2 regions of the Streptomyces sp. NBC_00223 genome follow, and region 1 is predicted to be linked to the other one. Evidence: predicted binding sites of a transcription regulator. Region 1 holds the regulator's gene; the other holds the start of a gene.
What was found. Region 1 encodes HrcA, which represses chaperone genes, less so after heat shock. Its sites were predicted from a motif close to TTNGCACTCNGNNNNNCNGAGTGCNAA; they were not measured.

Region 1 (4,210 bases):
GTGAAGCTGACCACCGGGACGGGGTCCTCCAGGAGGATCGCGACCTTGGCGTCGTAGCCGTCGTCGCCGCCCGTGTCGGGGTCGCCGAGAGCGGTGGCGTACCAGGCGGCCTCTCCGGCGAGCTGTTCCGCGTACACGGCGACGGCGGAGGGGTCGACGGTGTCGGGCTGCGGCATGAACAGGTTCACGCCGAACGGCTGCGAGCTCAGGTCGCGCAGCTGGCGGATCTCCTCGTACATCGCCTCGGACGTCTTGTACCCGGCGGCCAGGAAGCCGAGGCCCCCGGCCGCGCCGACCGCGGCGGCGAGCCGCGGGTTCGACGGGCCGCCGGCCATCGGCGCCTGGACGATCGGGTACGCCGAGAAGGAGGGGAGGGCGGTTTGCGGGGGCATGCGGCCATCGTGCCATGCGCCCCCACGAACAGTTCGCGCCCCCACCCGGCGGGACGCCGGGGTCCGCCCCGCAACCCCGCGCCGGGGACGAAGGGCACCCCCTTCAAACCCGCCGCAACGGCGAGACGCTGGACGCCGCAGCCCGGCGGCGCCCAACCGCCCCGCACGGCACCGCCGGACCACACCGCCGTGGCTGAGCACCGTCGCGGCGGAAAGAGGGGGACGCACGGCCCCCACCACCCCCGCGCCGGGGCAGGGCAAGGGGCGCTCCTTTGAACCGCCGCAACGGCGAGACGCTGGACGCCGCAGCCCGACGGCGCCCAACCGCCCCGCACGGCACGCGGAACACCGGGCCCCGCCCGGAACGGCACCGCCGGACCACGCTGCCGTGGCTGAGCACCGTCGCGGCGGAAAGAGGGGGCCGCACGGCCCCCACCACCCCCGCGCCGGGGACGAAGGGCGCCCCCCTTCAAACCCGCCGCAACGGCGGGAAGCGAAACGCCGCAGCCCGGCGGCGCCCAACCGACCCGCACCCGGGACACCGGGCCCCGCGCCGGCGCCGTCGCCGAACTCCCCGCCGTGGAACGGATCAGCGGCCGTTGAACGCGTCCTTGAGGCGGGAGAAGAGCCCCTGCTGCCCGGGGGCGAACTGCCCCGTGGGCCGCTCCTCCCCCCGCAACTGCGCAAGCCTCCGCATCAGATCCTCCTGCTCCGCATCCAGCTTGTGCGGCGTCACGACCTCGACGTGCACGACGAGATCCCCGCGCCCGCCCCCGCGCAGATGCGTGATGCCCCGCTGATGCAGCGGGATCGACTGCCCGGACTGCGTGCCCGGCCTGATGTCGATCTCCTCCAGCCCGTCCAGCGTCTCCAGCGGGCACTTCGTGCCGAGCGAGGCCGCCGTCATCGGGATGGTGACCGTGCAGTGCAGGTCGTCACCCCGCCGCTGGAAGACCGGGTGCGGCACCTCGCGGATCTCGACGTAGAGATCACCGGCCGGCCCGCCGCCGGGCCCGACCTCGCCCTCGCCCGCGAGCTGGATCCGCGTGCCGTTGTCGACCCCCGCGGGGATCTTGACGGTGAGCGTCCGGCGGGACCTGACCCGCCCGTCACCCGCGCACTCCGGGCACGGCGTGGGCACGACCGTGCCGAAACCCTGGCACTGCGGGCACGGCCGCGACGTCATGACCTGGCCCAGGAAGGACCGGGTGACCTGCGAGACCTCACCGCGGCCGCGGCACATGTCACAGGTCTGCGCGGAGGTGCCGGGCGCGGCACCCTCCCCGTTGCAGGTGCCGCAGGTCACGGCCGTGTCGACCTGGAGGTCCTTGGTCGTGCCGAAGGCGGCCTCGTCCAGCTCGATCTCCAGCCGGATCATCGCGTCCTGGCCGCGCCGGGTCCGCGACCGCGGCCCGCGCTGCTGGGACTGCCCGAAGAACGCGTCCATGATGTCGCTGAAGTTGCCGAAGCCCGCGCCGCCGAAGCCCGCGCCGCCGCCACCGCCGGTGGAGGAGAGCGGATCGCCGCCGAGGTCGTAGACCTGCTTCTTCTGCGGGTCGGAGAGCACCTCGTACGCGGCGTTGATCTCCTTGAAGCGCTCCTGCGTCTTGGGGTCCGGGTTGACGTCCGGGTGCAACTCGCGGGCGAGTCGGCGGAACGCCTTCTTGATCTCGTCCGGGCCCGCGTCGCGGCGCACGCCGAGTACGGCGTAGTAGTCCGTGGCCACCTACGACTCCGCCAGGATCTGTCCGACGTAACGTGCCACTGCGCGTACCGCTCCCATCGTTCCGGGGTAGTCCATGCGGGTCGGTCCGACCACGCCGAGTTTGGCGACTGCCTCGTCGCCCGAACCGTAGCCGACCGCCACCACTGAGGTGGAGTTCAGGCCCTCGTGAAAGTTCTCATGACCGATCCGTACGGTCATGGTGGAGTCCTCGGTCTCGCCGAGGAGTTTGAGGAGCACCATCTGCTCCTCGAGTGCTTCGAGCACCGGCCGGATCGTCAGCGGGAAGTCGTGGTGGAACCTGGTCAGATTCGCCGCGCCGCCCAGCATGATCCGCTCCTCCTTCTCCTCGACGAGGGTTTCCAGGAGGGTGGCGAGCACACCGGCGACGGCCGGCCGGTCGTCCGGGTCGAAACTCTCCGGAAGATCCTGCACCAGCGGCGGCACATCGGCGAAACGGCGGCCGATGACCCGGCTGTTGAGCCGGGCCCGCAGATCCGCGAGCACGATCTCGCCGACCGGCCCCGGGCAGTCGATCAGCCGCTGCTCGACCCGGCCGGTGTCGGTGATCAGGATGAGCATGACACGGGCGGGCGCGAGCGGGAGCAGTTCCACATGGCGGACCGAGGAACGGGTCAGCGACGGGTACTGCACGACCGCGACCTGCCGGGTGACCTGGGCGAGCAGCCGTACCGTACGGGCCACCACGTCGTCGAGGTCGACCGCGCCCTCCAGGAAGTTCTGGATCGCGCGGCGCTCGGCGGAGGACAGCGGTTTGACGCCCGCCAGCTTGTCGACGAAGAGCCGGTAGCCCTTGTCGGTGGGGATACGGCCGGCGCTGGTGTGGGGTTGGGCGATATAGCCCTCGTCCTCCAGCACGGCCATGTCGTTGCGCACGGTGGCCGGGGAGACACCGAGCTGATGGCGCTCGGTGAGCGCCTTGGACCCGACCGGCTCCTCGGTGCCGACATAGTCCTGGACGATGGCACGCAGCACCTCAAGCCTGCGTTCGCTCAGCATCGCGCACCTCCTGCCGTGGGACCTCGATCGCCTCGCCTGGCACTCCACTATTTCGAGTGCCAGCTTTCCCGCAGCCAGTGTACGGCGAGGCGGCAAGGGGTCGGCAAGACCGGCTCCCGTACGAATGGGGCACGGCGATAGCGTCGGCTCGTGGAATCTGAGGAACCCGCGGAAAACACGGCGGCAAACACGGAGGAGCCGGGCGCCGGCGGCTCGGTCTGGGAGCACGTGGCGATCGGGGTGGCCCGGCGCCGGCTGCCGCATCTCGACGTGACGATCGGCCTGGTCGTGGGCGCGGACGCGGTGCTGCTGATCGACACCGGTTCCACCCCGCGGGAGGGCGCGGAGCTGCGCGGACAGGTCGAGGCGCTGACCGGGCGCGCGGTGACCCATGTGGTGCTCACCCACGGCCACTTCGACCATGTCGGCGGCACGTCCGCCTTCCCGGGCGCCGAGGTGTACGGGCACACGGCGCTGGACGGCTTCCTGCGCCGCGGGCGGGACACGATGAGCACGGCGGCCGTGCGGTACGGCACCGATCCGCGGGAGGCGGCCGAGGCGGCGCGGACCCTGGTCCTGCCGACCCGTACGGTGCTCGGGGAGCTGGCGCTCGACCTCGGCGACCGCCCGGTGCGGCTGGTGCACCCGGGCGAGGGGCACACCGGGCACGACCTGGTGGTGTACGTGCCGGGCGCGACCGACAGCGACCCCGCGGTGGTCTTCTGCGGCGACCTGGTCGAGGAGTCCGGCGAACCGCAGGCCGACGAGGAGGCGGTGCCGGCCCGCTGGCCCGGCACACTGGACGCGCTGCTCGCCCTCGGCGGGGAGACCGCCCGCTATGTGCCGGGCCACGGCGCGGTGGTGGACGCGCGCTTCGTCCGGGCCCAGCGGGACGCGCTGACGGCCCGTTTCGGGGGTACGGCGTAGCCGCGTCGCTACGATCGCCCTCATGCGCAGCAGGAGTTACGACCCGGATCTGACGCCCCCGTGGAAGAAGGGGGGCACCCCGGTGCCGGAAGTGGCCGCGGAGCCCGACCTGGTGGTCGAGGAGGCGGACACGGGGTTCTGCGGGGCC
Region 2 (4,210 bases), 770 kb from region 1:
CGAGGAGATAGCCGAGGACTTCTGGTTCGTGGCGTCGGCGTACGGCTTCCCGGAGGCGGACGTCGAGCAGCTGATCGCCGCCCGCGACTGGTAACGAGGCCCGCGCCCGCCCGGAACGCCGGATCCGCCCGGGCCGTCGCGCCCGACGGGACGTCAACACGCCGGACCTGCCCGGGCCTCCGCCGACGTGGGTCAGTCCCGGCGCGCGACCGTGATGATCTCCCGGCTCGCGTCGCCGATGGCACCGCGCTGCCAGTCGCCGTACTGCGCCTCGACCCCGAAGCCCGCCTCGGCGAGAAACGCGTTGAGCGCCGGCACGTCGAGGAAGCGCAGGGCCGCCCGGTCGATCCGAAGCACCCCGCCATCGCGCCGGGCCGAACCGCGGGCCGGGCCTGAGCCGGGCAAAGCAAGGGCGGCGCCCCCTTCCGTGGAAGGGGACGCCGCCCGGGTACTGCCGGTTGGGCTGCTGATCGCGAGATCAGAAGTCCATGTCACCGCCGGGCATGCCGCCCGGAGCCGCGGCGGCCGCCTTCTCGGGCTTGTCCGCGATGACCGCTTCGGTCGTGAGGAAGAGCGCGGCGATCGACGCGGCGTTCTGCAGCGCGGAGCGCGTGACCTTCGCCGGGTCGATGATGCCCTCGGCGATCATGTCGACGTACTCGCCGGTCGCGGCGTTGAGGCCGTGGCCGATCGGCAGGTTGCGCACCTTCTCGACGATGACGCCGCCCTCAAGACCACCGTTGACGGCGATCTGCTTCAGCGGGGCCTCAAGCGCGAGCTTGACGGCATTGGCACCGGTCGCCTCGTCGCCTTCGAGCTCCAGCTTGTCGAAGACCGCGGACGCCTGGAGCAGGGCCACGCCACCACCGGCGACGATGCCCTCCTCGACGGCGGCCTTGGCGTTGCGCACCGCGTCCTCGATGCGGTGCTTGCGCTCCTTGAGCTCGACCTCGGTCGCCGCGCCCGCCTTGATGACGGCCACGCCGCCGGCCAGCTTGGCCAGACGCTCCTGGAGCTTCTCGCGGTCGTAGTCCGAGTCGCTGTTCTCGATCTCGGCACGGATCTGGTTGACCCGGCCGGCGACCTGGTCGGCCTCGCCGGAGCCGTCCACGATCGTGGTCTCGTCCTTGGTGATGACGACCTTGCGCGCGCGGCCGAGCAGGTCCAGGCCCGCGTTCTCCAGCTTGAGGCCGACCTCCTCGGAGATGACCGTGCCACCGGTGAGGATGGCGATGTCGCCGAGCATGGCCTTGCGACGGTCACCGAAGCCCGGGGCCTTGACGGCGACGGACTTGAAGGTGCCGCGGATCTTGTTGACGACCAGCGTGGACAGGGCCTCGCCCTCGACGTCCTCGGCGATGATCAGCAGCGGCTTGCCGGACTGCATGACCTTCTCCAGCAGCGGGAGCAGGTCCTTCACCGAGGAGATCTTGGAGTTGACGATCAGGATGTACGGGTCGTCGAGCGACGCCTCCATACGCTCCAGGTCGGTGGCGAAGTAGGCGGAGATGAAGCCCTTGTCGAAGCGCATGCCCTCGGTGAGCTCAAGCTCAAGACCGAAGGTCTGCGACTCCTCGACGGTGATGACGCCTTCCTTGCCGACCTTGTCCATGGCCTCGGCGATCAGCTCGCCGATCTGGGTGTCGGCGGCGGAGATGGAGGCGGTCGAAGCGATCTGCTCCTTGGTCTCCACGTCCTTGGCCTGCTCCAGCAGGGCGGCGGAGACGGCCTCGACGGCCTTCTCGATGCCACGCTTGAGGGCCATCGGGTTGGCGCCGGCCGCGACGTTGCGCAGACCTTCCTTGACCAGGGCCTGGGCCAGGACGGTCGCGGTCGTCGTGCCGTCACCGGCGACGTCGTCGGTCTTCTTCGCGACTTCCTTGACCAGCTCGGCGCCGATCTTCTCGTACGGGTCCTCGAGCTCGATCTCCTTGGCGATGGACACACCGTCGTTGGTGATCGTGGGGGCGCCCCACTTCTTCTCAAGGACGACGTTGCGGCCCTTGGGGCCGAGAGTGACCTTGACGGCGTCGGCGAGCTGGTTCATCCCGCGCTCGAGTCCGCGCCGCGCCTCCTCGTCGAACGCGATGATCTTAGCCATTGTGAAGTGTCCTCCGCGGACTGGGGGTTCCCCCACCGAGGCAGGGGGCGGTGGATCGGACCGTGTGGCGCCCGCGACGGACGGCCAGTCGTACGCCGGTTCCTTCCCGGCGCCCGAACGGGCCTCACCGACCCGGTCCTGTAGCACTCTCACTCGGAGAGTGCTAACGCCAATGATTAGCACTCACCCCCATCGAGTGCAAGCGCCCCCGGTCGGTTTCCCGCCCCCCGGACGGCCCGCGAACGGCCTCCGGGCGCCCGCCGAACGGTCTCCGGGCGACCCCTCGACGACCCCCGAACGGCCCCGAGGGGCGCCCCCGGAAGACCCCCGGAACGCACCCCCGCGCGCACGCACAGCACGCACAAAGGGCCCGCACCCGGTGAGGTGCGGACCCTTCATGCGTGAGTACGTCGCGTCGATGGCCGAACGCGCCGGGATGTCAGCCTGCCAGTCGGACCATGTCCGCCTGCGGCCCCTTCTGACCCTGCGAGATCTCGAACTCGACTCGCTGGCCTTCTTCGAGGGTGCGGTAGCCGTCCATCTGGATCGCGCTGTAGTGGACGAAAACATCCGCACCACCGTCGACCGCGATGAAGCCGTAGCCCTTCTCCGCGTTGAACCACTTGACGGTGCCCTGAGCCATTCCTAACTCCCCTATTACTGGCCCTATCGCGGCCCCGCACTCCGCGGGGCCGGGTCAGACCTCACCTCACGAAGTACCCCTTACCATCGGCAGGTTGGGGACCCTGTGAGGCGTGCGCCGGAACGCGTCGACCGCGGCTGAATGTATCTGCACGGATGCCCACTGCAACAGGTCAATCGGACGAGAATTCTGGGCCCGATCCATCGGAAATACCCCAGGAAAAAACGATAATGCGGGGCATCTCGGGCCAGACAAAAGGGGACCAAGGGAATATTACGACCATGAATTTGGCGATAAATCGCCGCACCAACCTCAGCGGCGTCTCACTTGCCCCTGGCAACTGTACAACTTTTCAACTACCCCGGGAGACACGGGTGCCCCGCCCACCCAAAGGGGTGAACGGGGCACAAACCGGAAGAACCGGAGCGGACCGTGTCAGCCGCCGGCAACCGCCGGAATGATCGACACGCTGGCGCCTTCCGGCACCGCCGTGGCAAGGCCCTCGGAAAAGCGGACGTCGTCGTCGTTGACGTACACATTCACGAAACGCCGGAGCTTTCCGGCGTCGTCGAGAACACGGGCCGAAATACCCGCGTGATTCTTCTCCAGCGACTCGATGACCTCGGCGAGCGTCGAGCCCTCGGCCGGCACTTCGGCCTGGCCGCCGGTGTAAGTACGGAGAATGGTGGGGATACGTACAGAAGCACTCATGCGAGGCCAGCCTCTCGGAACGCGTCAAGGGTCGGGCGAATGGTCGCGGTCGGTCCGGTGGTCGGCGCCACCGCGTCCAAAGTCTTCAGGCCGTCGCCCGTGTTGAGCACGACGGTCTCGGCGGCCGGGTCGAGCTGTCCGCTGTCGATGAGCTTCTTCAGCACGCCTACGGTCACCCCGCCGGCGGTCTCACCGAAGATGCCCTCCGTGCGGGCCAGCAGCTTGATCGCGTCCACGATCTGCTCGTCGTTGACGTCCTCGACCGCGCCGCCGGTCCGCCGGGTGATGTCCAGGACGTAGGGCCCGTCCGCCGGGTTGCCTATCGCCAGCGACTTCGCGATGGTGTCCGGCTTGACCGGGCGTACGACATCCTGGCCGGCCTTGAACGCCGTCGAGACCGGGGAGCAGCCCTCGGCCTGGGCGCCGTAGATCCGGTAGGGCTTCTCCTCGACCAGGCCGAGCTTGATCAGCTCCTGGAGACCCTTGTCGATCTTGGTGAGCTGGGAGCCGGAGGCGACCGGGATGACCAGGTTGTCCGGCAGCCGCCAGCCGAGCTGCTCGCAGATCTCGTACGCCAGGGTCTTGGAGCCCTCGCCGTAGTAGGGCCGCAGATTGACGTTGACGAAGCCCCAGCCCTCGCCGATCGGGTCGCCGATCAGCTCGGAGCAGAAGCGGTTCACATCGTCGTACGAGCCCTCGATGCCGACCAGGTCGCCGCCGTAGACCGCGGCCATGACGACCTTGCCGGTCTCCAG

Region 2: a site for HrcA is predicted at 2,242-2,268, ahead of groL (chaperonin GroEL). Genes of this name have one in related genera too.

The regions. Positions count from the first base shown of each region.
Region 1 is NZ_CP108109.1:2,427,898-2,432,107, forward strand. Features, by position in the region: gene OHA30_RS10175 (nitronate monooxygenase) at 1-392, opposite strand, end outside; gene dnaJ (molecular chaperone DnaJ) at 982-2,118, opposite strand; gene hrcA (heat-inducible transcriptional repressor HrcA) at 2,119-3,135, opposite strand; gene OHA30_RS10190 (MBL fold metallo-hydrolase) at 3,364-4,062, shown strand; gene OHA30_RS10195 (DUF3097 domain-containing protein) at 4,085-4,210, shown strand, end outside.
Region 2 is NZ_CP108109.1:3,196,952-3,201,161, forward strand. Features, by position in the region: gene OHA30_RS13335 (DUF5713 family protein) at 1-94, shown strand, start outside; gene OHA30_RS13340 (hypothetical protein) at 193-357, opposite strand; gene groL (chaperonin GroEL) at 479-2,101, opposite strand; gene OHA30_RS13350 (cold-shock protein) at 2,541-2,744, opposite strand; gene OHA30_RS13355 (MoaD/ThiS family protein) at 3,180-3,455, opposite strand; gene thrC (threonine synthase) at 3,452-4,210, opposite strand, start outside.